Regions from separate parts of the Vibrio rubrogenes genome, predicted to be linked through region 2. Evidence: predicted binding sites of a transcription regulator. Region 2 holds the regulator's gene; the other holds the start of a gene.
What was found. The regulator MetJ, encoded in region 2, represses methionine synthesis genes. The targets are predictions, from matches to a motif close to TTAGACNTNTANANGTCTAA.
Positions count from the first base shown of each region.

Region 1: metE (5-methyltetrahydropteroyltriglutamate--homocysteine S-methyltransferase) is a predicted target of MetJ. The motif match lies at 12,877-12,896, and genes of this name have one in related genera.

Region 1 is NZ_JCARSY010000011.1:91,514-107,607, forward strand. Features, by position in the region: gene AC55NX_RS10315 (anthranilate synthase component 1) at 1-1,172, shown strand, start outside; gene AC55NX_RS10320 (aminodeoxychorismate/anthranilate synthase component II) at 1,165-1,749, shown strand; gene trpD (anthranilate phosphoribosyltransferase) at 1,802-2,800, shown strand; gene trpCF (bifunctional indole-3-glycerol-phosphate synthase TrpC/phosphoribosylanthranilate isomerase TrpF) at 2,807-4,216, shown strand; gene trpB (tryptophan synthase subunit beta) at 4,262-5,455, shown strand; gene trpA (tryptophan synthase subunit alpha) at 5,452-6,258, shown strand; gene AC55NX_RS10345 (dicarboxylate/amino acid:cation symporter) at 6,498-7,814, shown strand; gene AC55NX_RS10350 (septation protein A) at 8,490-9,032, shown strand; gene yciA (acyl-CoA thioester hydrolase YciA) at 9,186-9,587, shown strand; gene AC55NX_RS10360 (YciI family protein) at 9,674-9,970, shown strand; gene AC55NX_RS10365 (GspS/AspS pilotin family protein) at 9,991-10,392, shown strand; gene metE (5-methyltetrahydropteroyltriglutamate--homocysteine S-methyltransferase) at 10,476-12,791, opposite strand; gene AC55NX_RS10375 (LysR substrate-binding domain-containing protein) at 13,084-13,995, shown strand; gene AC55NX_RS10380 (amino acid ABC transporter ATP-binding protein) at 14,038-14,763, opposite strand; gene AC55NX_RS10385 (amino acid ABC transporter permease) at 14,786-15,730, opposite strand; gene AC55NX_RS10390 (transporter substrate-binding domain-containing protein) at 15,821-16,094, opposite strand, start outside.
Region 2 is NZ_JCARSY010000034.1:10,529-26,622, reverse strand. Features, by position in the region: gene AC55NX_RS17420 (1,4-dihydroxy-2-naphthoate polyprenyltransferase) at 1-211, opposite strand, end outside; gene hslU (ATP-dependent protease ATPase subunit HslU) at 347-1,678, opposite strand; gene hslV (ATP-dependent protease subunit HslV) at 1,723-2,262, opposite strand; gene ftsN (cell division protein FtsN) at 2,405-2,953, opposite strand; gene cytR (DNA-binding transcriptional regulator CytR) at 3,061-4,065, opposite strand; gene priA (primosomal protein N') at 4,314-6,518, opposite strand; gene rpmE (50S ribosomal protein L31) at 6,770-6,991, shown strand; gene AC55NX_RS17385 (malic enzyme-like NAD(P)-binding protein) at 7,286-8,563, shown strand; gene AC55NX_RS17380 (glutathione S-transferase) at 8,640-9,290, opposite strand; gene metJ (met regulon transcriptional regulator MetJ) at 9,457-9,774, opposite strand; gene AC55NX_RS17370 (O-succinylhomoserine (thiol)-lyase) at 9,989-11,155, shown strand; gene AC55NX_RS17365 (bifunctional aspartate kinase/homoserine dehydrogenase II) at 11,155-13,566, shown strand; gene metF (methylenetetrahydrofolate reductase) at 13,796-14,686, shown strand; gene zapB (cell division protein ZapB) at 14,818-15,060, opposite strand; gene glpX (class II fructose-bisphosphatase) at 15,379-16,094, shown strand, end outside.

The sequences.
Region 1 (16,094 bases), on a different contig from region 2:
TCGATAAACATGCCATCTTCTTAGGTGGGCTGTTTGCTTATGATCTCGTTGCCAACTTTGAACCGCTGGGTCATGCAGAAGCGACGAACCAGTGCCCTGACTATGTATTTTACGTCGCCGAGTCACTGATGATTATTGACCACCAAAATGGCAGTTGTCATGTTCAGGGCTCACTGTTTAATCCGGATGAACGGACAACGGAACAGCTATCACAGCGCCTGAAATCAATTGTTCAACAATGTCAGGACATTCAGCCGCTCCCTCCGGCGGTAGTATGCAATGATGTGACAGCAACCCCCTCAATGAGTGATGCAGAGTTCTGTGACGTGGTGGACAATCTGAAACAATATATTGTCCAAGGGGATATCTTTCAGGTTGTCCCCTCACGACGTTTTATTCTGCCATGTCCGTCACCGTTAACCGCTTATAAAAAACTCAAAGAGACCAACCCAAGTCCTTATATGTTTTATATTCAGGATGAAAAATTTACGCTGTTTGGGGCCTCTCCGGAAAGCGCGCTCAAATATGCCAGTGAGACCAATCAAATTGAAATCTATCCGATCGCAGGTACTCGTCCACGCGGAAAGAATCCAGACGGTTCCATCAATTTCGATCTCGATGGCCGGCTGGAATTGGATCTTCGCAATGATAAAAAAGAGAACGCTGAACACATGATGCTGGTTGATTTAGCCCGCAATGACGTCGCCAGAATCTCCAAAGCCGGTACTCGCCATCTGGCTGATCTCCTTAAAACTGACCGTTACAGCCACGTGATGCATTTGGTTTCGCGGGTTGTGGGTCAACTGAGACATGATTTGGACGCCCTGCACGCCTATCAGGCCTGTATGAATATGGGAACATTGACCGGTGCGCCGAAGATCCGGGCGATGCAACTAATCCGAACAGTTGAACAAGAGCGCCGGGGCAGCTACGGCGGTGCAGTCGGTTATATGACAGGTGAAGGTGATCTTGATACTTGTATCGTGATTCGCTCAGCCTATATCGAGGATGGTATTGCCAGCGTTCAGGCTGGTGCCGGTGTCGTTTACGATTCTGACCCACAGGCAGAGGCTGATGAAACCAGAGGGAAAGCCCAAGCCGTCATTGCTGCAATTCAGATGGCACATCAGGCACCAGACAGCTTAGTTCAGGGAGAAAAACGTCATGGCTAATCTCATTTTTATCGACAATTTTGATTCATTTACCTACAACCTTGTTGACCAATTCCGTTCACTCGGACATCAGGTCACCATTTATCGAAACAATATCGAAACGGCTCAGATCATGGCGACGATCAACCGGACTGAAGATCCTGTCGTTGTCCTTTCACCAGGGCCGGGTGCGCCTTCCGAAGCCGGCTGTATGCCGGAACTGTTACAACAGGTGATCGGTAAAGTCCCGGTTATCGGTATCTGTTTGGGTCATCAGGCGATTGTTGAAGCCTACGGTGGCCGGGTTGCAGGTGCGGGTGAAATCGTCCACGGCAAAGTCTCACTCATGGCACATCAAGCCCATACGGTTTATCACGATTTACCATCACCGATGACCGTTGCAAGATATCACTCTTTGGTTGCCTTAGAGATACCGGAAGCACTGACCGTGACCGCAGAAGCGGATGGTTTAACCATGTCTGTAATTCATGAACAACACAAAGTTTGCGGATTTCAATTTCATCCGGAATCGATCATGACCACTTATGGCGCGAAACTATTGGCAAATACGATTGAATGGGCACTTCAAGAGAACTAAGCCGAAACATTATTGACCAAACTAAAATATCAAGAGAAGGGAAAAGGACCACATGCAACCAATCATTGATAAACTGTTCTCACAGGTTTCATTATCTCAGGAAGAAGCCCATACCCTCTTTAGTCAAATTATTCAGGGTGAAATGGCACCAATCCTGATGGCCGCAATGTTAACGGCACTGAAGCTCAAAGGTGAAACGCCCGAAGAAATCTCCGGAGCCGTACAGGCATTGCTGGATAACGCGACACCATTCCCTCGCCCCGACTACGATTTTGCCGATATTGTCGGCACCGGTGGCGACGGTGCCAATACATTTAATATTTCGACCACCGCTGCATTTGTCGCAGCAGCTTGCGGTGTCAAAGTCGCGAAGCATGGTAACCGGGGCGTGTCGAGCAAATCCGGGTCTTCTGACCTGCTGGATGCATTCGGTATTGATCTGGCAATGACGCCTCAGGCAACCCGGGAAGCACTGGACGAACTGGGGGTCGCTTTTCTGTTTGCCCCGCAGTACCATGGTGGCGTCCGGCACGCGATGCCGGTGCGTCAAACACTCAAAACCCGAACTATTTTCAATATTCTCGGTCCACTCATTAATCCGGCACGGCCAAATATCGAACTGATGGGGGTTTATGATCCAGACCTCATTCAGCCGATTGCTCAGACCATGCTAAAAATGGGGATGAAGCGCGCTGCGGTGGTTCATGGTTCCGGGCTGGATGAAGTCGCCATTCATGGTCCGACGCTGGTGGCAGAGATACAAGATCAAACAGTCACGGAATATCTCTTAACACCTGAAGACTTCGGATTAAAAACGTATCCTTTATCAGCCATTCAGGGGGGAACTCCTGAAGAAAACCGTCAGCTTATTGAAAATTTGTTAACAGGCAAAGGTACAGAGGCACAGATGGCGGCTGTCGCAGTGAATGTTGCACTACTACTTCGTCTGTTCGGCCGCGAAGATTTAAAAGCCAATGCCCAACAAGCAATTGATATCATGAAATCAGGACAGGCATTCCAGCGAGTCCGACAACTTGCACAGCGGAGCTAATAATACATGACAACACAGTTATCAGAACACATCACCACAAAACATACGGAAATGGCAGAAGTCCTCGTAAAGATTGTTCGCGATAAACATCTCTGGCTTGAACAACGTCAGCAGAATCAGCCATTAGCAAGCTTTAAGCATTTACTTAAACCTTCAGACCGAAGTTTTTATGATGCGTTGAATACTGGAAAAGCAGCGTTTATTCTCGAATGCAAAAAGGCATCACCGTCCAAAGGGCTGATCCGCGACGTTTTTGATCTGGACTATATCGCATCAGTCTATAAACAGTATGCCAATGCGATTTCGATTCTGACTGACGAGAAGTACTTTCAGGGAAATTTTGAGTTTATTCCTCGGGTTCGCAATCAGGTCACCCAACCGGTCCTGTGTAAAGATTTCATGGTCGATACCTATCAGGTTTATCTGGCCCGCCACTATGGTGCGGATGCCATTCTACTGATGCTTTCCGTTTTAGACGATGAAACTTATCAGACACTGGCGCAGGTTGCCCATCAGCTCAACATGGGGATTTTAACCGAAGTCAGTAACGAGGCCGAGCTGGAACGGGCAGTCGCACTCAAAGCAAAAGTCATCGGTATCAACAACCGTAATTTAAGAGACTTAACAACCGACCTGAGCCGAACCAAAACACTGGCACCAAAGTTACCGAAAGGTACCACGATTATTTCGGAGTCCGGCATTTATACGCACCAGCAAGTCCGGGATCTGTCAGCCTACGCTCAGGGCTTCCTGATCGGTAGTTCTCTGATGTCTGAACAAAATCTGGAAATAGCGGTTCGCCGTGTGGTTCTCGGTGAAAACAAGGTTTGTGGACTGACCCGCCCCGATGATGCTGCGCAAGCTTACCGGGCCGGTGCCGTCTACGGTGGGTTAATTTTTGTCGAAGCTTCCCCACGCTACATCACACCTGAGTCGGCCCGTATCACCATGTCCGGAGCGCCCCTCAAATATGTGGGGGTATTTCAGAATCACACCGTCGAACATGTGGCCCAAATGGCCCGTGAACTACAGCTCAGCGCTGTCCAGCTGCATGGTAACGAAGATCAAGCCTACGTCAATCAGCTCCGAGAAGCACTCTCTGCTGATATCGCGATTTGGAAAGCTTATGCAGTCTCAGACCAAATTCCGGCACAGCTAACACAACATGTTGATCGCCATTTATACGATACCAAAGTCGGCCAACAAAGCGGTGGCACCGGGCAAACATTTGACTGGCAACAACTCACCCAAGTTGAAGGTGTAATTCTTGCCGGGGGGTTATCACCGGAGAATGCCAAAGAAGCAGCTTCTCTCGGGTGTAACGGACTGGATTTTAATTCAGGGGTTGAATCGGCTCCCGGCATCAAAGATGCTGATAAATTACAGCAAGTTTTTCAACAAATCAGAGATTACTAGTCGTCGGAATACCGATACCTGACAGAACACAAAAAGGAATCAATCATGTCTAAACTTAACGCCTATTTCGGCGAGTTCGGTGGCCAGTTTGTCCCACAACTCCTGATTCCGGCACTCGATCAGTTAGAACAGGCTTTTATCGACGCTCAGGAAGATCCTGAATTCCAAGCCGAATTTATGTCGCTGCTCCAAGAATACGCAGGACGTCCGACAGCGCTCACTCTCACTCAAAATCTGACCAAAGGCACCAAGACTAAGCTGTATCTCAAACGAGAAGATTTGCTGCACGGTGGTGCTCATAAAACCAATCAGGTACTCGGACAAGCCCTGTTAGCCAAACGGATGGGTAAACATGAAATCATCGCAGAAACGGGCGCCGGGCAGCATGGTGTTGCGACAGCAATTGCCTGTGCTCTGCTGGGGTTAAAATGCCGAATTTACATGGGTGCCAAAGACGTTGAACGTCAAAGTCCGAATGTGTTTCGGATGCGTTTGATGGGTGCAACCGTTATTCCTGTCCACTCTGGATCGTCAACACTCAAAGATGCTTGTAACGAGGCGATGCGAGACTGGTCTGCAAGTTACGAAACGTCACACTATTTATTAGGGACGGCTGCTGGGCCTCATCCATTCCCGACCATTGTGCGGGAATTCCAACGCATCATCGGGGAAGAGACCAAACATCAAATTTTGGCACGGGAAGGGAAATTACCGGATGCCATCATCGCCTGTGTCGGTGGCGGCTCGAATGCAATTGGCATCTTTGCTGACTTTATCGACGAAAAAAATGTCCGTCTAATCGGTGTTGAACCTGGCGGAAAAGGGATAGAGACCCATCAACATGGCGCCCCACTAAAATACGGCAAAACCGGTATTTATCTGGGAATGAAATCGCCATTGATGCAGGATGAACACGGTCAGATTGAAGAGTCTTACTCTATTTCTGCCGGACTCGATTTCCCGTCAGTCGGTCCGCAACATGCTCATTTAAATGCCATCGGCAGAGCTGAATACGAAAACATCACCGATGACGAAGCATTGGATGCTTTTCAGGAACTGGCTCTCCGTGAAGGCATTATCCCAGCACTTGAGTCCTCTCATGCTTTAGCCCATGCCCTGAAGATGGCGCGTAGCGAACCCGAGAAAGAACAGACGCTGGTGGTGAACTTATCCGGACGCGGTGACAAAGATATTTTCACCGTCCACAAAATATTAGAAGAAAAAGGAGTGCTGTCATGAATCGTTACCAAACACTTTTCCAACAACTGACGGAAAAGAATCAAGGCGCATTTGTTCCTTTTGTAACCATTGGTGACCCCACCCCGTCACTCTCTTTAGAAATTATCAATACATTGATTGAAGCTGGTGCGGACGCACTGGAGCTGGGTATCCCGTTCTCTGATCCGCTCGCTGATGGTCCAACCATTCAGGGAGCGAATATGCGGGCACTCGAAGCACAAACTACCCCTGATATCTGCTTCGAGCTCATCACGCAAGTTCGGCAAAACCATCCGGATTTACCGATTGGTCTGCTTGTCTATGCCAACCTGGTCTACACCCGTGGCATTGACGACTTTTATCACCGCTGCCAACGGGCTGGTGTCGATTCAGTTCTGATCGCCGATGTACCAACCAACGAAAGTGAAGATTTTATTCGATCAGCAGAAAAGTATGGAATTGAACCGATTTTCATTGCTCCGCCAACGGCAGATCATCAAACGTTACAAACCGTCGCATCATACAGCAAAGGCTATACTTATCTCCTTTCTCGTGCGGGAGTCACCGGTGTGGAAACCAAAGCCGGAATGCCTGTAGATAACCTGCTGAAAACCCTGAAAGAATATCAGGCCCCTCCGGCATTACTCGGGTTTGGTATTTCAGAACCAGAACAAGTCAAACAGGCTTTGGCTGCAGGTGCGGCAGGCGCAATCTCGGGCTCGGCGGTAGTAAAAATCATCGAATCCAACCAACACGATGCCTCGGCACTTCTGACCCAACTCCATCAGTTTGTCTCTGAGATGAAAGCAGCTACACAGCTATAATCGGTTGAATCGGCGGTTTCTACAACAGAAACCGCCAATCATGCCACACAGGGCTATTCATACCCACTCACATGAACAATTATTTTACAATTGAAACATGACTCAGCATATTTTCCTACTCTTGATGTCTTTTGCCAAACGTTTGCGTAAATTTTCTATCTATTGAGATTTTTGATAACAGATACCTTGATCAGGAAAAGATATCAGTGTAAAAACCTAACCGGAATATTTACCCACAAATGTTAATGATGTTAGTGGGTAATCCTAGGAAATTGCAAATTCATAACACAAGGGTTACGGAAGTGTTAAAAGAAAAGAGTTTATTATCAAATATTGGTGTTCAGGTTGTCATCGCGATGATTCTGGGTTCGATTGTCGGTGCCGCCATGGGGCATGACGCCGCAATGTTCTCACCACTCGGGGCTATCTTTATCAATCTGATTAAGATGCTGGTCATTCCATTGGTTGCCGTTGCACTAATTTCAGGCTCTGCCGGTTTGGGAAACAGCCATTCCGCAGGTAAAGTCGGTGCCGTGACTCTGGGGTACTTTGCCATCACTTCTGCGCTGGCAGTTGCCTTAGCGCTATTGATGGGACACATTTTCCAACCCGGCATCGGAATCGATGTTTCCGGTGTTGAAGGGATGTTCTCTTCAGAATATGCGTCAAAAGGTGAACTCCCTACTTTTTGGGCGACCATTATCGGTATGATCCCAACCAATGTTTTCCAGTCGCTGAATAACGCAAATATTCTACAAATACTGGTGTTCTGCCTTTTCTTCGGTGTGGCGCTCGCCAATCAGAGTGAAGAAAGACGTTTACCAATTATCAATGGTGTCAACACGATTGTTGATGCAATGGTCTGGATGATCAACAAAGTGATGGTTATTGCGCCAATCGGGGTTTTCGGCCTGATGGCAGAAGCCGTCGGTACATTTGGTTTCAGTGCCCTGACTGTTGTGCTTAAACTCTTTGTCGTCTATGTTGCTGCCATTCTGATTTTTGGTTTCATTGTCTATCCACTGATGATTCAGGTGTTTACCAAAACATCAGCGCGTAAATTCATTGGTGCAATGAAAAAACCACAAGCTGTTGCCCTCTCGACAGCATCGTCAATGGCTACCCTGCCAGTGACCATGGATACCGTTGAAAACGACCTTGGTGTCAGAAACTCAACCGCATCGTTCGTTCTCCCGCTGGGTGCCACGATCAATATGTCCGGTAACGCAATTTACTACGGACTGGTTGCCATTTTCTTTGCTCAGCTATTTAACATCGACCTGAGCATGGGGTCTTACATCGCCATTATCGTGACAGCAACACTCGGTGCTGTCGGTCAGGCTGGTGTTCCCGGGCCATCTTTCCTCGTCGTTGCCGTACTGCTTGCAGCCGGAATTCCAATTGAAGGTCTGCCTCTGTTATTTGCTCTGGATCGTATCTTCGACATGATTCGTACCGCACTGAATATTACAGGTGATGCCGCCTGTGCGGTGATTGTCGATTCTCTTATCGAAGAGCCGGAAGCAGAAGAAAAGGCTGTTGAACAAGAAGCATAGTGATTCGTTTTATTGCGGATTGATTAAAAAACCACTCATCACTGAGTGGTTTTTTTTAACACATCCATCTGATTAATCAACATTCGCCTTTCCACCAGCAATAAAAAAACAGGTCAACGCTCATCACGGAACCTGCTTCATCAGCTCAAAAAAGACTCAATCTGTTCACTATTGACTACAGTGGCCAAGCTATTACAACTAGCTTTTTATACATGATGAATTTCCTTGTTATTAAAAATATATACATCACTCGTTGTTGTCATGATGAACCAGCGATATCCCACTGCCCTTATCTGCTGATTAAATATCACTTTTTTCTGAATTCAATTGAATGACTTATCAAGCGAAAACATTATAAATAGGTATATTACTGATGAAACGAATATGTACATGATGATCTGATCTAGATCTTAATAATCAATATGATATGTAAGGGATAAAATCGATCACATATGGTTATATTTTTAGTACCGAGAAACCCTATAGTGCTTATTTTTTATACATCTCTTTCGATGCAATCGCTCGCTGGAAACAATCGATAGAGGCAGACTCAGTCACAAATATTCAGATCAGTATCAAACCAGTCAGAAATCGTGACAAAACGTGATCTGACTATTCAGATACCTGCCAATTTTAGTTAGACTGTACCGCTCTTTAGTGAAGGACTGAATTCCCATGAAACAACTGATCGACTTTATTCCACTTATTGTGTTTTTCGTACTGTTCAAGCTGTACGATATCTATGTGGCAACAGGTGCCCTGATCATTGCCAGTGCTCTGCAAATCGCCATTACCTACTTTTGGTATAAAAAAGTCGAAAAAATGCAGGTTATTACTTTTGTTTTGGTCGCGGTGTTTGGTGGGATGACGATTTTCCTCCATAATGAAAATTTCATTAAGTGGAAAGTCACGATCGTCTATCTTGTCTTTGCCATCGGCTTGACCGTTACCCATCTCATGGGCAGATCAGCCATTAAAGGCATGTTAGGTAAAGAACTGCAACTTCCGGATGATGTCTGGTCAAAAATTAACTGGGCTTGGGTGCTCTTTTTTATTGCCTGTGCAGCGATTAATGTCTATATCGCTTTCAGACTCCCTTTAAATGTCTGGGTTGATTTTAAAGTCTTTGGTCTGCTGATCGCAACGCTGGTCTACACCTTACTAACCGGTGCATACATCTATACTCGCTTACCCAAAGATAAAGACAATCATCAGTAGTCCGAAAAACGTGAACTTGCATCGGTTCTTTCTTGATTCTGTGTGAAATCCGATGCACCTTCTGTTATTGTTTCGAAGTTGGATGAATTCATTATATTTGATTGATGGATTAACGCTTTTCCTGAAAGCGTTCAACATATGTAGTACGAAATTATGAAGTCTGAAGTGAATACTCCGAAAGGCCAACTCCTTTCACGAACGCTTGCGATGCCGGCGGATACCAATGCTAACGGTGATATTTTTGGCGGCTGGATTATGTCACAGCTGGATTTGGCCGGAGGCATTCTTGCAAAAGAAATTTCACACGGCAGAATCGTGACGGTTTCCGTTTCAAGCATTACTTTTAAGAAACCCGTCAGTGTCGGTGATGTGGTTTGTTGTTATGGCGAATGTGTCCGAATCGGTCGTAGCTCAATGTCAATTGAGCTTGAAGTCTGGGTTAAACCTGTTCATGCACACGGTATTGGTGAACGATTTCAGGTCTGTGAAGCCACATTTAACTACGTGGCCGTTGATAGTGACGGACGCCCGCGAATGATAGAGCTTCACCCATAAGATAAATCATTGTTCTCCCAAAGCCGCCGGCCGGAGAGTGAACCCAAGTCGAGTCAACTACCCGACTTTTATATAAGGATATAAATATGTGGTATGTCATATTTTCTCAAGATGTGGAAAACTCTTTAGAGAGGCGGATGGGTGCCCGGCCGCAGCATCTGGAAAGATTACAGCAATTACAAAATGAAGGGCGATTACTCACTGCAGGACCTCTGCCGGCAATTGACTCAGAAAATCCGGGAGAAGCCGGATTCACCGGGTCAACAGTGATCGCTGATTTTGCGTCTCTGGATGAAGCCAAAGCATGGGCGGATGCAGATCCTTATGTCGTAGCCGGTGTATATCAGTCTGTTATCGTCAAACCCTATAAACAAGTTTTTTAACGATCTGAGAATAGCATTTCATGACAAGAAAAATATGTATTGCAGTTGGGCTAAGTGCTCTCTTAATCGGTTGTAGTAGTAATAGTGAGCAAAAACAGCTGGAGCTACTTGCAACCACCCGCGCTAGTATTCTTCATGCTGAACTCCCGATTAAGTCCGGACCACTGTCCATCATGCGCGCCTCTTCAAAGGGGAATATCATTGAGATTATGATGATTTATAACAATGATGCACCTCAAGCCAAATCAACACAGTCACTTTTAGCTCAAAGTATTCAGAGTTACTGTGTCAATGCGGAAACCAAATCGAATCTCGATGCGGGTCTTGCCTATCGGATAAAAATCCGTAATACCCGTGGTCAGTTAATCATTGATCAAATGATTGACCAAAACACTTGTACAAAATATACACAGAAGCAATGACTCAGCGATTTATCTTTGTCAATTTGCTTTCGTCAAATGACCAAGGGCCCCGATATCGGGGCCCTTGGTTTATGGCAGTATCATCATGATGCGATCTGTTCTTCCCAACGCTCACGAAGTGTTTTGGCGGCTGCGACCATATTGCGTAATGCGGCTTCTGTTTCCGGCCAGCCTCTGGTTTTCAAACCACAATCAGGGTTTACCCATAACCGCTCTGCCGGAATGGCTTGCGCTGCCTTTTTCAATAGCTCAACCATCCACTCCTGAGATGGAATGTTCGGTGAGTGGATATCATAAACACCCGGACCAATCTCATTCGGATAATTGAAGGCCTCAAATGCATCGAGCAGCGCCATATTTGACCGCGACGTTTCAATTGTGATCACATCAGCATCCAAAGCTGCAACTGATTCAATGATTTCATTGAATTCACTGTAACACATATGAGTGTGGATCTGCGTTTGTGGCGCAGCACTAGACGCAGCGATACGGAAAGACTGAACCGCCCAATCCAGATAAGCCTGATGATCACGTTTCTTCAGCGGCAAACCTTCTCGAATTGCCGGCTCATCAATCTGAATAATATTGATACCAGCCGTTTGTAAATCAGCAACCTCATCACGCAGTGCCAGTGCGAGTTGCTGAGTAATCGTTTTACGGGTGATATCTTCCCGGGGGAATGTCCAGCACAGGATGGTAACAGGGCCGGTCAACATCCCTTTCATCTGTTTTGAAGTGAGAGATTGAGCATACTGCGACCATTCTACCGTTATCGGTTTTTCACGCTCAATATCAGCCACGACAATGGCAGGTTTGACACAGCGCGAACCATAACTCTGTACCCAGCCGAAACGGGTTGTCTGGAATCCGGATAAGTTCTCCGCGAAATACTCCACCATATCATTCCGCTCAGCTTCACCATGAACCAAGACGTCCAGTCCCAACGCTTCTTGCCGTTCAACTGCTTCATAAATATGTGCTTTCAACGCTGTTTTATAGTCGCTTTCAGACAAATGTCCCTGCTTAAAATCATTGCGCAATTTTCTGATTTCGCTGGTCTGAGGGAAAGAGCCGATTGTCGTGGTCGGCAAGAAGGGTAACCCCAATGCTTCCTTCTGATATGTGGCCCGCGCTGAATAAGGCAGTGCTCTTGTCGCCAGTGCTTCAGTAATCGCTTCGACCCGTTCCCGGACATGCGGTTTATTCACCTGCAGGGAGGCCCGGCGCTGTTCAATCGGGCGACTATAGTTCTGACACGCCTCAGCAGCTTTAATATCGCCGTCTAACGCAGCACCAAGTAATCCCAACTCGGCCACTTTTTGACGGGCAAAGGCAAACCAACTCCGCGTTTCTTCACTCAGTTCGGTTTCCAGTGAGAGATCAACCGGACTATGTAGTAGCGAGCATGAGCTTGCAACCCACAGACGATCACCAAACTGCGCTTTGAGAGGCTGTAACTGTGTTAGTAATGCCGCCAGATCGGCTCGCCAGACATTGCGTCCATTGATAACGCCAACAGACAGGATCCAATCGGCTGGGAGTTTTCCGGCCACTTCATCCAACTGCTGCGGTGCAGAGACACTATCAATATGCAGTCCATCGACCGGTAAGGCTGTCACACGATCGAACACATCAGTGATCGAATCAAAATAAGTGGTAAGCAACAACTTGATTCTTCCCGAGCTCCGTTGCACTTGTAATTGATCATAAGCAGACGGAAAAGCATCAAGCCATGCTTGCTCTAATTCCAGTGCCAAAATTGGCTCATCAATCTGAACCCACTCAACCCCTTGTGCTGCCAGTTTCTCCAGAATGGTTTGATAAGCCACTGTAAGCCGGGGCAATAACGATAACCGGTCAAATCCCTCTGTCACGGATTTCCCCAGATACAGATAACTCAATGGTCCCAGTAATACCGGCTTCACCTGATGCCCTTGCTGAATGGCTTCATCGACTTCATCAAATAGCTGTGACCAGCTCACCTCAAACGTATCATCGGCTGAAAATTCCGGCACGATGTAATGATAATTGGTATTGAACCATTTGGTCATATCCGAAGCAGCACTACCGCCTTGACAGCCACACCCTTGGCGGGACTGCCCTCTGGCAATTTTAAACAGTGTATCAATATTGATATCACCATCGCGGTGGCGTTGTGGCACATGGCCTAATAACAGAGACGTATTCAACACATGGTCATACCAAGCAAAATCACCGACAGTGACAAAACTGAGTTGATTGTCCGCTTGAAGTGCCCAGTTCTCGTGACGAATCGATGTGCCAGTTGCTGCCAACTGAGACTGATCAAGCTCTCCGCGCCAATACCCTTCTAAAGCAAATTTGAGTTCTCTTTTTTCACCGATACGAGGAAAGCCCAGAATATGTGTAGTTGTCGCCATGAATACCATCCTTTTGATTGATTATTGTTTGCCGTGAATATTTGATACGGATTGATCGGAATACTGACTGATCGTTCAGACACTTTAAGATGTCTGGATGGCTAAAATATCGTACAAAATGATTTCATTGCCAAACGCCAATTATTCAACCGATACATTAATAAAATTCATAATCATAAAAATAAATTGAAATTAACTAACTCATATCGACGTCCGGATGTTTACACGTGCTTGGTTTCAGCGTAATTTAGTAAAAATATTCAACATGATTTATCATGAATGAGGAAAACTCATGTTAGAAATCAAACATCTCAAGACATTGATTTCCCTTCGAGATACCGGTTCTTTAACCGCAACGGCGACCGCGCTGCACCTGACCCAGTCAGCCCTGTCTCATCAGATCAAAGATTTGGAGTCGCGGATTGGCAGTCCGCTGTTTCTCAGAAAAACACGACCGGTTCGGTTTACATCCGAAGGTGAAATTTTGCTACGACTGGCGGAGGATGTCTTACCGAGAATGGCTCAGGCAGAACACCAAATCGCCAGTCTCAAAGAAGATGTCAATGGGCGTCTGCATATGGCAATCGACTGTCATTCCTGCTTTCAATGGCTGATGCCAGCGCTCAAGGAGTATCAGCTTGGCTGGCCGGATGTGACGCTGGACTTTTCTTCCGGATTTGGTTTTGAACCACTCCCAGCACTGTTGGCGGGAGAGCTTGATCTCTTGATCACCTCGGATATTATGCCTCGCTCCGAAATCCATTATGAGCCGTTGTTTGATTTTGAAATGCGCCTTGTGACCGCAATCAATCATCCGCTAGCTGACGTTGCTGCCATTCAACCGGCAGACTTAGCCGGACAGACCATGCTGACTTATCCGGTGCCGAAACAGCGTCTCGATGTGTATAAACACTTTCTTCATCCGGCCGGTGTAGAACCGCTGAAATGGAAACAGGCAGACAATACGCTCATGCTGGTGCAGATGGTTTCAGCCGGCTTAGGGGTTGCAGCACTGCCCAATTGGGCCATCAGCGAATTTTCCCGCCAGCGCCTGATCACCAGCAAGCCTCTGGGACAAGGATTATGGCGGCGACTATTTGCTGCCGTACGACATGGGGAAAAAGAGAAACGTTATCTACAGGCTTTCTTTGCCACAGCACGGCAACAGTGTAAAACGCACTTAGAAGGGATAAAAATCGCCTGATAGAAATGACTTCCGCCAGTCAACAACTGGCGGAAAATTCAATTATAAAATTTTGGCAAGAAATTGCTGTAAACGGGGATGAGGCGGGGATTCAAACACCACCTGAGGCGTATCATCAACCAACAGGGCGCCTTCTTCCATGAACAACACGCGATCGGCGACCTCTTTAGCGAATCCCATTTCATGAGTCACGATCACCATCGTCATACCTTCTGCTGCCAATCCCTTAATGACATCCAATACTTCACCGACCATTTCAGGGTCAAGCGCTGATGTCGGTTCATCGAACAACATCAAATCCGGCTCCATCGCCAACGCCCGGGCAATCGCCACGCGTTGCTGTTGCCCGCCGGACAGATGAGAAGGATAGTTATTCATCCGCTCAGCCAGACCAACGCGTTTCATTAACGCTTTCGCAGTGGCTTCAACTTCTTTCGCCGGACGTTTAGCTACTTTCAATGGTGCCAGCATCACATTTTCTAAAGCAGTCTTATGGGGAAACAAGTTAAAGCTTTGAAACACCATCCCGACATTTTGCCGTAATTGATTGATATCCGTTGATTTCGCGTACATATCGACACCATCAACGATAATTGAACCTTCATTAATAGCTTCAAGTTGATTGAGTGTCCGCAAGAAAGTGGACTTGCCTGAGCCGGAAGGTCCGATAATCGCAACAACTTCGCCTCTTTTCACCGTCGCACTGACCGATTTCAGAGCATGGCAACCATTGGGATAAAATTTTTCAATCCCTTTGGCAACAATCATGTCTTCACCGGAATATTGATTATTAGTCACTAGCCGATAACCTCTTTTCTAACAGTTGGATCGCCCACGAGAGTGAGCCGGTGACGAGCAGATAAAGCGCGGCAACGGTAAACCAAACTTCAAAGGGAGCAAAACTACCCGCAACCACTTCCCGGCCGGCTTTGGTCAGATCGGTAATTGAAATCACCGAAACCAATGATGAATCCTTAATCAGATTAATAAACTGCCCGGCGAGCGGTGGCAACGTTCTCTTAAAGGCTTGCGGCAGTATGACATACAGCATGGCCTGCGGATAAGTCATCCCTAATGAACGAGCGGCCTCCATTTGACCACTGGATACTGACTGAATCCCCGCCCGGATAATTTCTGCGACATAAGCACCGGTAAATACAGACAGTGCCACGACGCCTGCGGTAAATCGATCCAAATCCAATACGGTACCGATGAAGAAATACACGATAAAAATCTGCACCAGCAACGGTGTACCGCGAATAATTTCGACATAGGTCAGGGAAAGATCCCGGGCGGTCTGATTTTTTGCGACTCGCATCAACCCGAAAATCAGGCCCAGAAAAATGGCAAAGAAGAGTGAGATGAAAGAGATTTTCACCGTCACCCAAAGCCCGACGGCTATCGGTCCGAATTTCCAATCTTCGACCCGGGCAACGGTATCCCCTTCGAAAATTAAATCACCATTACCAATCACTCGTTCATCATAGGACTTAATGACCTGATCGGGAGCTCCGTTATCAAATTTCACAATAATTTTATTGTCTTCGATAACAGACACACCATCACCGTGAGCTCGGATATTCTGCATCTCAGTATTGACGATATAGGGCCATAGTCGATCCCAATGCCAGTTATAATTAATTGTTTTGCCGGAGAAATAAATTCCACCCACCAGCAACACCATAATTACGGCATAAATTCCATGGCCTATCCAACGGCTGGATTTTGACTGCATTACAATGATTCTCTTCTGTTTACTGCTCAACCGGACAAGGGAAACCCCGAGTCCGGTACTTCATATTAATTGAGTATAGTCGCGAGGAAATTACTGAACATCCTTCAGCCAACTATCAGACTTGAACCATTTATCATAAATACGCTGGTAAGTTCCATCACCTTTCACCTGACGCAGGTAATTGTTCAGGAAATTGAGGAAATTAGGATCATCCTGACGAATTGCCCATCCCAGTGGTTCATAAGTAAACGGTGTATCCAGATGTGTCACCTGCTGTGGATGCTGCGCGACATAAATGGCATTATACGGTAAATCATACACATAGGCATCGGCTTTACCATTTGAGACTTGAAGTACGGCATCG
Region 2 (16,094 bases):
TATCTGTACCTTTCACCGCATCGCCATAATCATTGGCAAGATTAGACAGAATTTGCAGTAAAATGGCAGTGACTAAGGCCAAAATTGCTATTGGCCACGAAAAATGCTTTTCGGAAAAAGCTAAGGCACTTCCTGTGAGGATCGAAATCAATGCCAAAGGCAAGGTTTTCGGTCTAGCCGCATCCATCCAAATCGAAAGAGAGTTTATCATGATTACAGCCTAGTGGACGACAAGAGCTCTAGTATACGACGAATTCATTGATAATAAAAAGCCCGCATAAAAATGCGAGCTTCTATACCCAAATCACGTGCTGGTCATACAGAGCGCATCATATGGGTTGTGTACTTACAGAATAAAGCGGCTGAGATCTTCATCGCCAACCAATTCACCGAGACGTTCTTGCACATAATCGGCATCGATGATGAACGACGAGCCGGCTTTATCGGTCGCATCGAAAGAAATTTCATCCATCAAGCGTTCCATCACGGTATGCAGACGACGAGCCCCGATATTTTCAGTGGTTTCATTCACCTGCCAGGCGGCATCCGCAATCTGCGCAATCCCCTCTTCTGTAAATTCAATAGCAACATTTTCTGTTGCCATCAACGCCTGATATTGCTCTGTCAGAGATGCTTTCGGTTCGGTCAGGATGCGTTTGAAATCATCACTGCTCAGCGCTTCCAGCTCAACTCGAATCGGTAAACGCCCTTGTAATTCAGGAATCAAATCCGACGGTTTGGCAACCTGAAAGGCCCCAGAAGCAATGAACAGAATATGATCCGTCCTGACCATACCATGTTTAGTCGATACGGTACTGCCTTCGATCAGTGGCAACAGATCGCGCTGCACCCCTTCTCGGGAAACATCCGGCCCGGAGACTTCACCACGCTTACAGATTTTGTCGATTTCATCAACAAACACAATACCGTGGTTCTCAACATTAAAGATGGCTTGTTCTTTCAGTTCATCCTGATTGACCAGTTTCGCGGCTTCTTCTTCAGTCAACGCCTTAAACGCATCTTTAATCTTCAGCTTGCGTTTCTTTTGCGTGTTCCCGGCCAGATTTTGGAACATGCCCTGTAACTGGTTGGTCATTTCTTCCATACCCGGAGGCGCCATAATTTCAACGCCCATTTGCGGCGCAGCGACATCGATTTCAATTTCTTTATCATCGAGCTGACCTTCACGTAATTTCTTACGAAATACCTGTCTGGTATGAGATGTATCTTCGGTTCGCTCTTCTTCACCCCAAGAATCACGTGGTGGCGGAATCAATACATCAAGAATGCGCTCTTCCGCTAACTCTTCAGCCCGGAACTTCACTTTTTCCATGGCTTGCTGGTGGGTCATCTTCACCGCAACATCGGTCAGATCACGGATAATGGATTCAACTTCTTTACCGACGTAACCGACCTCAGTAAATTTTGTGGCTTCAATTTTCATAAATGGCGCATTCGCCAGCTTTGCCAAACGCCGGGCAATTTCAGTTTTACCCACCCCTGTCGGGCCGATCATCAAAATATTTTTGGGCGTCACTTCGACACGCAGACTTTCTTCCAACTGCATTCGACGCCAGCGATTACGTAAAGCAATCGCGACCGCTCTTTTCGCTTTGTCCTGACCGATAATATGACGATTGAGTTCATGAACAATTTCACGAGGAGTCATTTCAGACATGCTTATTTCCTTTGTTCTGTATTGCAGACGCTATCGAATAGTTTCTATGACTCACGTTGAGGAATATCAAGTACTTCGATAGTCTGGAAATGGTTAGTGAACACACAGATGTCACCTGCAATTTGCAGCGCTTTTTCAGCAATCTCCTGAGCGTCCAGATCGGTATTTTCTAGTAAAGCCGTTGCAGCAGCCTGTGCATAATTGCCACCGGAACCAATTGCGATCAGATCATGTTCTGGCTGAACAACATCACCATTACCGGTAATAATCAGTGAAGCGGTCTCATCTGCAACGGCTAAAATCGCTTCCAAACGACGCAATGCCCGATCACTTCGCCAATCTTTGGCCAGTTCAACAGCCGCCTTCACCAGATGTCCTTGATGCATTTGCAACTTGCTTTCAAAACGCTCAAACAGTGTAAATGCATCCGCTGTACCGCCAGCAAACCCAGCCAGTATTTTATCATTGTACAGGCGGCGCACCTTGCGGGCATTTCCTTTCATCACGGTATTACCCAGAGAAACTTGACCATCTCCGGCAATAACAACTTTATTATCACGACGGACGGATACGATTGTAGTCACGAGAGGACCTCTTCCATTTTATAAAGTGTGTTAGAAAACTATATAAGGACAAGCTTGTTTGAATTCAAGTCAAAAGGCGGGATATCGTTGTTATTTCCTCCGGAATTCTGTGACCAGCTCCGGAGGATAGGGAGAAACATGTCTATTGCTTTTCTTTCCAAATCGCACATGGTTCAATCTTAGCACGCTGAAGTTTGTGCCGATCACGTTCAGCATCGCGTTTAAATTTGTAAGGACCAATTACCACGCGATACCAGCTACTATCTTCTTTCTTGCGGATTTTACTTTTAATCCCCTGAAAAGCGATGTCCAGCTTCCGTTTTTCGGCCTGAGCCATCGTTTTGTACGCGCCACACTGCATGATGTACGGAATATCCGATACTTTCAGCGCTTTCGGGGTAACCTCGATCTCACGCTGAGGTAAGATATCGACATAGTCCCACTTTTCAGTCGGTGGCGGGGGAAGTGTCTTTTGATTGTCATGCGGAGATTGCTTGACCTCGGTTTTCTGAACCACTGGCACATGATTCTCTGGTGGAGACGGCTGTATACTCAGTGTATACAAGCCATACCCAAACACAGCCACCACAATCACAGCAAGCGTACCACTCAACCAAGGGCGCTTCTTCGGAGCTTTGCGCGCAGTTTTCTTCGCTGCACTACCCCGTTTCACATAGTCTTTATTAGCCACTAAATTATGCTTACCTTACAAACAATGACTGTATGTTAAAGAAGACCATCCGGAAGCACAACTCTGAGCACAATACGCGTCGGCATTGTTGCAATTCAGGTAATGACTCATCCGCGAGGAGCAGCAACACTTTCACGAATCACCAGTTTTGTTTCCAGCAAACGAGAGCCCGCCCGGACATCGTGTCCCCGGAGCACTTCTAACATCATCAGCATCGCCTGACGGCCAATCTCATATCGAGGCTGAGAGACTGTTGTTAACGGCGGATCACAATACTGAGCAAAGTTAATATCGTCAAAACCTACCACCGATAGGTCATGAGGCACTCTGACGCCCAAGCGTTTCGCTTCTTGAATGGCACCGATAGCCATCATGTCATTGTGGCAGAAAACAGCTCCCGGCGGTTCGGATAACCCTAAAAGGTGCCGAATCGCTTTCACACCGGCTTCAAAACTGAAATCGCCTTTGTAGTGATAAGCAGGATTCATGGTAATTCCGGCACGCCTTAAAGCCTGCATGTATCCCTGATGACGGAAATGGCACAACGCAGCTGAATCGGGGCCAGCAATCTCACCAATTTTTTTATGGCCCATCTGAGTGAGATAATTCACCACTTCAAACGCAGAGGTCAGATTATCAATATGGACGGTCGGGAGTTCCAGCTCCGGCGCGTACTCACAGGCCATCACCATCGGCGGTAGATTTTTCTGCTCTGATTTACTGGCGTCAAACGGTAAATCGGTGCCAAGGAGTAGCATTCCGTCGGCTTGCTTGGTGAAGACCAGATTGACAAAAGAACTTTCTCGTTTCTTCTGTTGTCCACTATCACCAAGTAGCACTAAATAACCATGCTCGACAGCAGCATCCTCGATACCCCGAATAATTTCAGTAAAGTACGGGTCGCAAATATCGGGAACGATTGCAACAATCGTCTTTGATTCGTTACGTCTTAAATTCCGTGCCAGTGAATTCGGAGAGTATCCGGCTTCAAGCACTGCATCTTCAACCCGTTTTCTTGTCGTAGGCGACACTTTTTCGGGATTCATCAATGCCCTAGATACGGTCGCGGTTGACACTCCCGCTAGTTGAGCAACATCCTTCATCGTCGCCATACATTAAAACCCTCTTTCAAAATAGTATTTGCTATAAAACTGATTCATGCACACACTTTTGATATATCTATCAAGAGCTTGATGTATGTGCTTCCATAGTTTAAGCATTTCTTCGAATAAAGTTACGGTCTATTTAACACTTCTTACATCATAAACGAGAAATAGATCACGATACATAGGTTTTATACTGTGATAACGATACGAATCAAGTCAATGACCTTCCGACTTACCGAATAGAGATCGGGGGATTATGACAAATCATGGGGTTCAACATCGAGCGACCAACGAACTTTCCCCGCGAGTGGTAAGCGCTGAATGACAGGTTTGGCACTCATCAACAGTTTTTGCATCGTCGGACGACTCATCGTTTGCATCAATAGTTGCCAGCGATATTTCCCGGCTCGTTTTGCCATCGGTGCCGGAGATGGCCCTAAAACGGCACAGGTTGCATGATCAAACAGAGGGTGGACTTCCAAGGTCTGCTTCACCTGCCTGAGAAAATCCTCGCCAAGCTCGGCTTGATTTGATTCAGCTTTAAATAAGGTTAAATAGCTGAAAGGGGGTAATAATGCCAGTTTCCGCTCATGTAACGCGCTCATGGCAAAGTGACGGTAATCCTTTTGGAGTAAGGCTTGCAGTAAACTGTGCTCCGGGTGATGTGTCTGAAGGATGACTTCACCGGGCTGACTGGCTCGTCCGGCACGCCCTGCGACCTGAATAAATAGCTGTGCCAATCGTTCGGAAGCCCGAAAATCATGGCTGTACAAAGCACTGTCAACATCCAGCAAGCCGACCAGAGTCACCCTTGGGAAATGATGACCTTTCGCCAGCATCTGTGTCCCGATTAAAATATGATATTCTCCCCGATGGACAGCATTAAGGGCGGATTCCAGCGTGCCTTTTCTGCGGGTACTGTCCCGGTCAATCCGGATGGTACGATATTGGGGGAAGATCTGCGCCAGTTGTGTTTCCAGCTGTTCAGTACCGACACCAACCGTCGCCATCTGCGTCGAACCACAATCATGGCATTGATGTAACACCGGGCGCTGAGAACCACAGTGGTGACAGCGAAGCTCCTGTGTCACCTGATGATAGGTATAACGTGCATCACAACGCTGACAATGTGCCACCCAGCCACACTCATGACACATCAGTACCGGAGCATATCCCCGTCGGTTGAGAAATAACAAAACCTGATTCCCGACCTGTAAATGCTTTCTCATTTCAGCAATCAACGGTGCTGACAACCCGCCTTCAAGATAGAGCCCTTTGACATCCAAAACCCGATTGGTAGCCGGAACGGCATCCCCCGCCCGTTGTGTCAACGTTAAATGGTGATATTTACCACTGAGCGCATTTTGTAAAGTCTCAAGTGCAGGCGTCGCTGACCCCAAAACAATAGGAATCTGTTCAAGGCTGGCACGCATGACTGCCACATCCCGCGCATGATAACGCAAGCTATCCTGCTGTTTATATGAGGCATCATGTTCTTCATCAACAATAATGATTCCCAAATCAGCAAACGGTGTAAACAACGCCGAGCGCGTGCCGATGATCACACCGGCATGACCATCCCGGGCAGACAACCATGCATTGAGTCTTTCTGTCTCATTGAGCCCGGAATGCATGACCACCACCGGCACCATAAACCGTGAGCGAAAACGCTGAATCGTTTGTGGTGTTAAACCGATTTCAGGCACCAGAACCAGCGCTTGTTTTCCTTGCTTCAGAACCGGTGCAATCAAGTTCAAATAGACTTCCGTTTTTCCGGAGCCCGTGACGCCTTCCAATAAGTAGCAACTAAATTCACGCTGGCTGTTGATCGTCGCAATTGCAACGGACTGCTCCATATTCAGTTGCGGTTTCTCATCTTCGTCTTCCAGTAATTCAGGCCACGGCTGACGCTCTGGCTTTCGGTCAATCGCTTCAATCCATCCTTTTTCCTCAAGCGTGTTCAAAACCTGACGACTGATCTCTTCATCGAGTAATGTTTGATGGCTTTGTGTGCCGTTTTCCAATAAACGTAAAACCTTCGCCTGCTGGACTGCACGGCCAAGCCCCTGCATCAGCTTATCTCGTCCGGCGGAAGTCAGACACCACTCCCGCAAGGTCGCGAAATTGGCGGCTTTTCCTTTTCTCAGTGCTGCGGGTAACGCATTTGACAAGGTATCACCGAGTGGATACTGATAATATTGGCTGCACCATGTGAATAACCGAAACAGGCTGGCTGACCAGACAGGCTGCTCGTCCAGCACGGCACGAATCGGTTTCAGCACATCGGGGCTCATTTCAGAGTTATGGCCGAGTTCGGTCACAATACCAATCAATGTCTGTCGCCCGAACGGTACGGAAACCCGTCCACCGATAACAGGCTGACAATGCGCTGGTATCAGATAGTCGAACTGTTTATCTAAAGGGACGGGTAATGCCACTCGGGCAATGGATGGATGCATATCACTGAACATCAGATGTAAAAATCATGGACAACAGTCTAATCGAAGCTCTCGTGAAATTCGAGACAGCAATGAGAATGGTGAAAATAACAGCAAAACTAGTTGATCCGCGCTCATGGATTCTTTAATATAGCGCGCCTTGATGATACGGATGCCCGTATCACAACCGATGTAAGACGATATGATTAACTGACATGTGGTGTCCGGCAACGATCCGGATAGCGACATGGCCCGATTTTTGAGGTTCTCCCATGAAAACTGGTATCCACCCAGAATACAAAGTTGTAAGCGCAACCTGTTCTTGCGGCAACGCTTTTGAATTCAGATCAACACTGAGCAAAGATTCTCTGCACTTGGATGTTTGTGACAAATGTCACCCATTCTATACAGGTAAACAACGTATCGTTGATACCGGTGGTCGTGTAGATCGCTTCAACAAGCGTTTCGGTGCGCTTAGCAGCGGTAAAAAATAATCTCTCTTCGCTGAGAATTTCAAAAAGGACACCATTCGGTGTCCTTTTTATTTTCCCCAGCCCTTTGCTACCATTCATCCCGTTGATGGTCATGGCCTATCAATGCGTCGTTATCTCAGCGACATCAACGTAATCCTTACATAAAACAGAATATACCAGCATAAACTCCTCCAACCTCTACATATTTAAGCGATTTTTAAATACATAATGCCATAATCGCCTAGGCAGATACTCGGACATCCATTAGAATGAAGTTTCTTTCCCCTATAAACATTACAACGAGACGTTACCCTTATGTCTGAAGACAATCGCCAAGATTTAACGCCTGAAGAAGCTTTTCGCCAGAAAGCTTTGGATTATCACGCCATTCCGACCGCAGGAAAAATTGCCGTCACCCTGACCAAACCGGCCGACACAGCGGCAGACTTGGCTTTAGCCTATAGTCCCGGAGTTGCCGAGCCTGTCCGTGAGATTGCGCAGGATGTCGATAATATTTACAAGTATACCGCCAAAGGAAACACTGTCGCAGTCATCTCTAACGGTACAGCCATCCTTGGATTAGGTAATCTGGGGCCGATGGCATCCAAACCTGTGATGGAAGGAAAAGCATTGCTTTTCAAACGATTCGCCGGTCTGGACTCATTCGATATTCAAGTAAAACACCGGACCATCGATGAATTCGTTGAGACTGTCGCGAATATTGCTGATACGTTTGGTGGTATTAATCTGGAAGATATCAAGGCACCGGATTGTTTTGAAATCGAACGACGTCTTATCGAACGTTGCGATGTTCCAGTCTTCCACGATGATCAACACGGCACAGCAATCGTCACGGCTGCAGGAATGCTCAATGCTATTGAGCTACAGGGAAAGGACCTGAAGGAGTGTACGATTGTTTGTCTTGGTGCCGGTGCGGCAGCTGTTGCTTGTATGGAACTGCTGATCAAATGCGGCGCCATGCGTGAAAAAATTTATATGCTCGACCGCAAAGGTGTCATTCACACGCGCCGAGATGACCTGAATGAATACAAGCAGTTATTTGCCAATAATACGGATAAGAGAACCTTGGAAGATGTGATTCAAGATGCCGATCTTTTCCTTGGTGTTTCCGGACCGAATCTGCTGCCTCCGGAAGCATTAGCTCTCATGGCTGAAAAACCGATAGTCTTTGCCTGCTCAAACCCAGATCCAGAAATTAAGCCTGAGCTGGCTTATCAAGTCCGCAACGATTTGATTATGGGAACGGGTCGTTCTGACTACCCGAATCAGGTCAACAACGTACTGTGTTTCCCGTTCATTTTCCGTGGTGCCTTGGATATTCGAGCCAGTGAAATTAACGATGAAATGAAAATCGCAGCGGTTGAAGCCATTCGCCAGCTCGCAAAAGAAGAAGTACCGGCAGAGGTTCTGAAAGCGGCCAGTGTCGATAGCCTCTCATTCGGACCCGAGTACATTATTCCAAAGCCGATGGATCCACGCCTGTTGCCCCGGGTTGCCAAAGCCGTTGCGCAGGCAGCCGTTGATTCAGGTGTTGCTCGTATTTCAATGCCTGAAGGCTATATGCAAGATTAATATGGCACGCTGGCAAGTGTCTTACTGATAAAAAAGAGGATGCACACAATGCATCCTCTTTTTTTAGCACTTTGGTTCAAGCAGGTATCTTTTGCAAGGCTTGCTGATAGCTCGCCAGATTAGCAACTTGTTTTATATATCGTTGAATATTTGGATAGCCCGACAAGTCGGCCCGCATATCGGCAAGCTGTAGTACCAGATTCATCTGAAAATCAGCGCCACTGAGCTGCTCTCCGGCAAACCATGAACGGTGCGCAAGCGTATCATCGATATAACGCAAAAAAGTAGATACACGGGGCTCAATCACAATCTGATCCATCTTGTTGAGAAAAGAACCAATCAGCGAACGCAGCAAGAATGGGAGTTTTTCTCTCGACTTGATAAAGATCAGCCGCATCACCAGCCACATCATGAAAGAACCTTCAGCGGCATGTAACCAATAGCGGTAATCCAGTAATGCCTGACCCGACTCTGGCCGGAAACGATGTTGACGGTCATAGGTATCGATCAGATATTCAATAATGGCACCTGACTCGGCAATAGTTTGTTCGCCATCAACAATCGTCGGAGACTTACCTAACGGATGAACCGCCTTCAATGTATCCGGTGCACCCCAAGTCTTTGGATCTCTACTGTAATGAACAATTTCATATTCGAGTTCGAGAGCTTCCAACAACCAGATCACACGTAATGCCCGAGACTGTTCAAGGTAGTGAACATAGATCATATCAGACGTTCCTTATCTTCAAAGGAAACAACCAGAACCTTCTGCATTGTTCCCTTTCTAAAGAGAGATTGATTTCATATTGGTTTGAGCTTAAAACAATCCCGCCAAATCAGCCAGTACACAGAAAAGAATGTTTTATCTATCTGAGAAGTCAGACACCTTCGGATTAATCATCATAAGATTCAAATTCAATCCCCATCGCGGTCATGATTGCTTTTGCTTCGGTTGGAATATCATCCGGACGATCTTTACGCAGGTCTTCATCCGTCGGCAAAGGCTGACCGGTATATGCGTGTAAAAACGCCTCACACAAAAGCTCACTATTTGTTGCATGACGTAAATTATTGATCTGGCGTCTTGTCCGTTCATCAGTCAATACTTTAAGTACTTTCAACGGAATAGAAACCGTAATTTTCTTGACCTGCTCACTTTTCTTACCATGTTCAGCATAAGGACTTATGTATTCACCATTCCAATCAGCCATTGCTTTCCCTCATTGCCCGGAACCCGTCATTATTATCAAAAAAAGTAGGTGTTAATTTTAGCTTTATTTACTGCTATAAGCAAAGACATATAGACGTCTAGAAGTATTGACGTCTCATAAAAAAATCAGTAAAGTGAGCAACCATATCCAATCTGTGTCGATTGAGATTTTCAGTCATGAACGACATTTGTCATCAAATAGGAAGGAATCACATATGAGCACTCGCAAACCTGCAACCATCGCCGTTCGAACGGGTATTGAGTCAGACACGCAGTACCATGCTGTAGTTCCGCCGATTTATCTCTCAACGAATTATGGATTTCCGGCATTCGGTGAAGTCCCGCAATATGATTATACCCGTTCCGGTAATCCGAACCGTGGACTTCTGGAACAAGCACTTTACGAACTGGAAGGTGGTCAGGGTGCGGTGATTACAAACTGCGGTACCTCAGCGCTCAATCTATGGGTCTCTGCTTTTATCGGCCCCGATGATCTCATCGTCGCGCCCAATGATTGCTATGGCGGCACGTATCGTTTATTCAATACCCGCGCCAACAAAGGCGACTTCCGGGTGCTATTCGTTGATCAATGCGACGATACCGCACTTGCTGAAGCGCTGGCCCAGAAACCCAAACTTATTTTGCTGGAAACCCCATCCAATCCGCTCGTTCGGGTTGTCGATATCGAAAAAATCTGTCAACAAGCTAAACAAGTCGGTGCTTTAGTTGCCGTTGATAATACCTTTCTGACCCCGGTCTACCAACAACCTTTATCGCTTGGTGCTGACTTTGTGATCCATTCTACGACCAAGTATATCAATGGCCACTCCGATGTGATTGGCGGTGTGATCATCAGTAAAACCAAAGAACACGCAGAACAACTCGCTTGGTGGGCCAACTGTATCGGTGCATCCGGCACACCATTCGATAGTTATATGACACTCAGAGGACTTCGCACCTTGAGTCCCAGAATGCGTAGCCATGAAGAGAGCGCTCTGAAAATTCTTGCTTACTTGCAGTCTCAAGACCTCATCGGGACGATCTATCATCCGAGCTTACCGACTCATCCCGGCCATGACATTGCGAAAAAGCAGCAAAGCGGATTTGGTTCGATGCTCAGCTTTGAATTTGCGGGAAGCTATGAAGAGCTGCAACAATTTGTCAGTCGGCTCAATCTGTTTTCATTAGCGGAGTCACTCGGCGGTGTCGAAAGTTTAATTTGTCACCCGGCGACGATGACCCACCGAGCAATGGGTGAGGAAGCGCTCCACAAAGCAGGTATCTCTCTACAACTATTACGACTATCGGTCGGCTTAGAAGATGCCGATGACTTGATTGCCGATCTGGATCAATCCCTGAATTGGATAAAGGAGAATCGTTGATGACCACCGTACGCCACCTCCATAAATTCGGAGGAAGTAGTCTGGCTGATCCGGCATGTTATCGCCGCGTGGCTCTAATTCTGAAAGAGTATTCGCAAAGTCACGATCTGGTTGTGGTCTCTGCCGCAGGCAAAACAACCAATCAACTCATTGCTTTTATTGAAAACCTAACCGTCGAGCCGCAACAGGCTCAAGAAGTTTTAGGTCAGATTCAGCAGTTTCAACGCCAGCTGATTGCAGATTTGCTCGAAGGAGAAGCCGCGCAGGCACTGACGAACCGGCTCAGTGATGAATGCATGACTCTTGCAGAACTCACTTCCCCACTGACCGCCGCCCAACAGGCCTTCGTGCTGGCTCATGGCGAAATTTGGTCATCCCGTTTAATGGCAGCGTTACTCAATCAGCAAGGATTAATGGCGATTTCACAAGACGCCAGAGCATTCTTACGCGCTCACAGAGAAACACAGCCGGAAATTGACCGTGCTCAGTCCTATCCGTTGCTCAAGGAAATTTTGGCTCAACACGGTCATCAGCGGATCGTGATCACTGGCTTTATCGCTCAAGATGAAGCCGGAGAAACGGTTCTGCTGGGTCGAAATGGTTCCGATTACTCCGCGACCATCATTGGTGCACTGGCAGAAGTAGAACGGGTAACAATTTGGAGTGATGTCGCCGGAGTCTACAGTGCTGACCCAAGAGTTGTCACTGATGCCTGCCTGCTGCCGTTACTTCGTCTGGATGAAGCCAGCGAACTGGCTCGCCTTGCCGCACCGGTTTTACACAGTCGGACATTACAGCCCGTGGCACAAAGTGCGATTGATCTGCATCTTCGGTGTAGCTATGACCCTGAAGCCGGTTCAACCCATATCGAACGGGTACTCGCTTCCGGACGGGGTGCAAAAATCATCACGTCTCTGGATGAAGTCTTGCTGATTGAGCTCAGTTTCGCGCGCGGACACGATTTTCAGCGCCTGTACAAACAGGTAATCGAGCAACTCAAGCGAGCCCAGCTCACGCCGCTTGCTTATGATAAACAAGATGACCAGTATCGCATACAGCTTGCTTACACGGCTGAAATCGCTTCTGGTGCCTTGTCTTATTTGCAAGATGCCGCTATTGAAGCAGAAATTCGTCTCAAAGAAGGCTACTCACTCGTCGCAGCCGTTGGTGCCGGAGTGACTAAAAATGCCAACCACTGTTTTGGCTTTTATCAGCAACTCAAACAGGCTCCGATTGAGTTCCTTTGTGAATCTGAATCGGAATTGAGTCTGGTCGCGATACTTCGTCAGACATCCGTAGATACGCTTGTCAGTCAACTGCATACCCACCTTTTCCAGGCGCAGAAACGTGTGGCACTCGCACTTTGTGGCAAAGGCAATATCGGTTCGAGTTGGCTCAAGCTATTCACGGAACAAAAAGCCGAGCTGGAAAAACGCCGCGGGATGAATTTTGAACTGGTCGCGGTGATCGATAGTCAGACCTACTGGTTTGATGAACACGGGATAGAACCGACAAATATCGAACACCATTTTCTTGAAGAATCCATCCCTAATGACGGTCAAGAATGGCTGCTCAAACTGGGGCAGATCCGCGGCTATGATGATGTCATCGTGCTGGATGTGACAGCCAGTGCCGAACTCGCTTCACAGTATATTCAGATCGCAGAACAAGGGATGCACCTTATTTCCGCAAACAAGGTCGCGGGTTCTTCCAGTAGTGAATACTACTATCAAGTCAAAGACTCTTTTGCAAAGATCAGCCGTCACTGGTTTTACAATGCGACGGTCGGTGCCGGTCTGCCGATTAACCATACAGTGAGAGATCTGCGGGAAAGCGGAGATGAGATTGTCGCGCTTTCCGGGATTTTCTCAGGAACACTGTCTTGGTTATTCCAGCAATATGATGGCACCGTTCCATTTAGTGAATTGGTTGATCTGGCATGGCAACAAGGCTTAACCGAGCCCGATCCGAGAAATGATCTGGATGGTTCCGACGTCATGAGAAAATTGGTGATTCTGGCGCGTGAATCCGGTCTGGATATTGAGCCCGATCAGGTCTCTGTCGAATCACTGGTCCCGGAAGAATTACAACGCCTCTCTCTGGATGACTTTCTTGATCAAAGCACTCTGCTCGACATTCAGCTTGCTGAACGTCTGGCAAAAGCGCAGCGGGAAGATAAAGTTCTGCGTTATGTCGCTCGCTTGGAGAAGTCTGGAAAAGCCTCCGTCGGTGTGGAAGCATTGCATCGGGAGCATCCATTAGCCAATCTATTACCGTGCGATAATATCTTTGCGATCGAAAGTAAATGGTATAAAGACAATCCGTTAGTGATTCGCGGTCCCGGTGCCGGGCGAGACGTCACTGCGGGCGCGATTCAGTCAGACATCAACCTACTTTCCAGCTTATTATAATAAACCCATCGTTGATCACGCATTCAATATATCAGGAGCCTTTTGGCTCCTGATTTGTTTCTAAACTATTTGTTTCTAAACTAAGAGATGTGAAAAGCCTTCATATAATCATGAATAATATTCATCTTTATATTGTTGACATGAAAAACGATTCAATAGAATATCTAGACATATAGACGTCTAAACGTCGATTACTATCCGATTAGCCATCATTCACGGGAGAGAGAAGATGGGATACTCATATGCTGGACATATTGATGCACTGAATCAAAATATTAGTGAATTATCCGGAGACATCAATGTCTCTTTTGAGTTTTTCCCGCCAAGCTCACCACAAATGGAAGAAACGCTCTGGAACTCAGTTCATCGCTTAAAAACCTTACAGCCCAAATTCGTCTCTGTCACCTACGGGGCTAACTCTGGAGAGCGAGACAGAACCCATTCCATCATTAAAGAAATCAAATCCCAGACAGGCTTAGTCGCAGCGCCTCACCTCACTTGTATTGATGCCAGTCGAGATGAATTGGCTCAAATTGCCGATGACTACTGGAACAACGGCATCGAGAACATTGTTGCGCTCCGTGGTGATATTCCACCGGGCGGCGGTAAACCGGATATGTATGCTGCTGATCTGGTCACGTTACTCAAATCCCGTCATGACTTTGATATTTCTGTCGCAGCCTTTCCTGAAGTCCACCCGGAAGCAAAAAGTGCTCAGGCTGATTTACTGAACCTCAAACGTAAAGTTGATGCCGGTGCCAATCGTGCCATCACTCAGTTTTTCTTTGATATTGAGTGTTATCTACGATTCAGGGACCGTTGTGTCAGTGCCGGCATTGATGTCGAAATCGTACCAGGTATTCTACCGGTATCCAACTTTAAACAGGCATCTCGCTTTGCCGCGCAAAACCACGTCAAAGTACCGGGATGGATGAATAAGCAATTCGACGGATTAGACGATGATCCGGTGACACGTCAGCTTGTCGGTGCAAGCCAAGCCATTGACATGGTCCGGATACTCAGTCGTGAAGGGGTGAAAGACTTTCATTTCTATACGCTGAATCGGGCAGAAATGACTTATGCATTGTGTCATACACTGGGCATCCGGCCGCAAGTATAAAACGTATTTCAAACTCTCCCGTCAAAAATGCCGACATTCTCGTCGGCATTTTTAATATCGCGTTATTTTTGATACCGCACTTGTGATATAGAAAGCTTGAACCAAATCGCTTTGAGATAGAAGGTCCAGCCTTACTCCATATCTTCCATCTTACCAAGCAAATTGCGAATGCGTTCCTGCCATGCGGTTTGCTCTTGCTGAATGTCCTGTACGCGCTGTTCCAGTTCATCACGGCTGGTTTTCAGCTGAGTCGCTTCTTCAATCAATTTCTGTTTTTCTTCTTTTAATTCTTCAACTTCCATTTGAAGGAGTGTGATTGTATCAACGGCAGTTTGAATTTTGGCTTCTAATTTCTCTAACACTTCAAAAGACATGCTTATATCCTTTACGATTCTGCGCTTGCAATAATGATTGTACCTAGTTGCTCATTCTACTCAGCCATGGCTGGAGAAACACGCTCTATATTGAATATTTTCACCATTCGATTAAAAAACCGACGTGAATTGACACAATTCTTACTTTTATTGTTCTTCGTGACGGGTTCAATCGCTCTTGAGCCCCGAAATAGCGCTGAAGATCTGAGACCGCTTTGATCAAATGCAATAATCCGCAAGCATTTCAGCAAACGTTTTCGTCGGGATATGCTAAAATTCGACGCAAATTTCTCAGTTTTCCGTCAAGATGGAGTTCACATGAAACGTGATTTAGCAATGGCCTTTTCCCGGGTGACCGAAGGTGCCGCTTTAGCCGGGTATAAATGGCTTGGGCGCGGTGATAAAAGTGCAGCGGATGGTGCAGCTGTCGAAGTCATGCGGAGTCTGTTGAATAAGACCGAGATCACGGGGGAGATTGTCATCGGAGAAGGGGAAATTGATGATGCCCCGATGCTTTATATTGGCGAGAAAGTCGGTTTGGGAGGCGATGAAGTAGATATCGCAGTTGATCCGATAGAAGGAACTCGCATGACAGCCATGGGGCAGTCGAATGCGCTCTCCGTATTGGCAGCAGCGGAAAAAGGTAGCTTTTTGAAAGCACCTGATATGTACATGGAAAAACTAGTCGTCGGGCCGGGAGCCAAAGGATGTATCGATCTCAATCAGCCTCTTAAACAGAATCTCGAACATGTCGCGCAAGCATTAGGTAAATCACTGGATAATCTGGTCGTGATTACGTTGGCTAAACCTCGTCACGAGCAAGTCATCGCAGAAATGCAACAATGGGGCGTCCGCGTATTTGCCGTGCCCGATGGTGACGTGGCAGCCTCAATTTTAACCTGTATGCCCGATAGTGAAGTGGATGTCATGTATTGTATCGGCGGCGCACCGGAAGGCGTGGTCTCTGCAGCCGTCATTCGTGCCTTAGACGGTGATATGCACGGTCGTCTTCTGCCTCGTCACGAAGTAAAAGG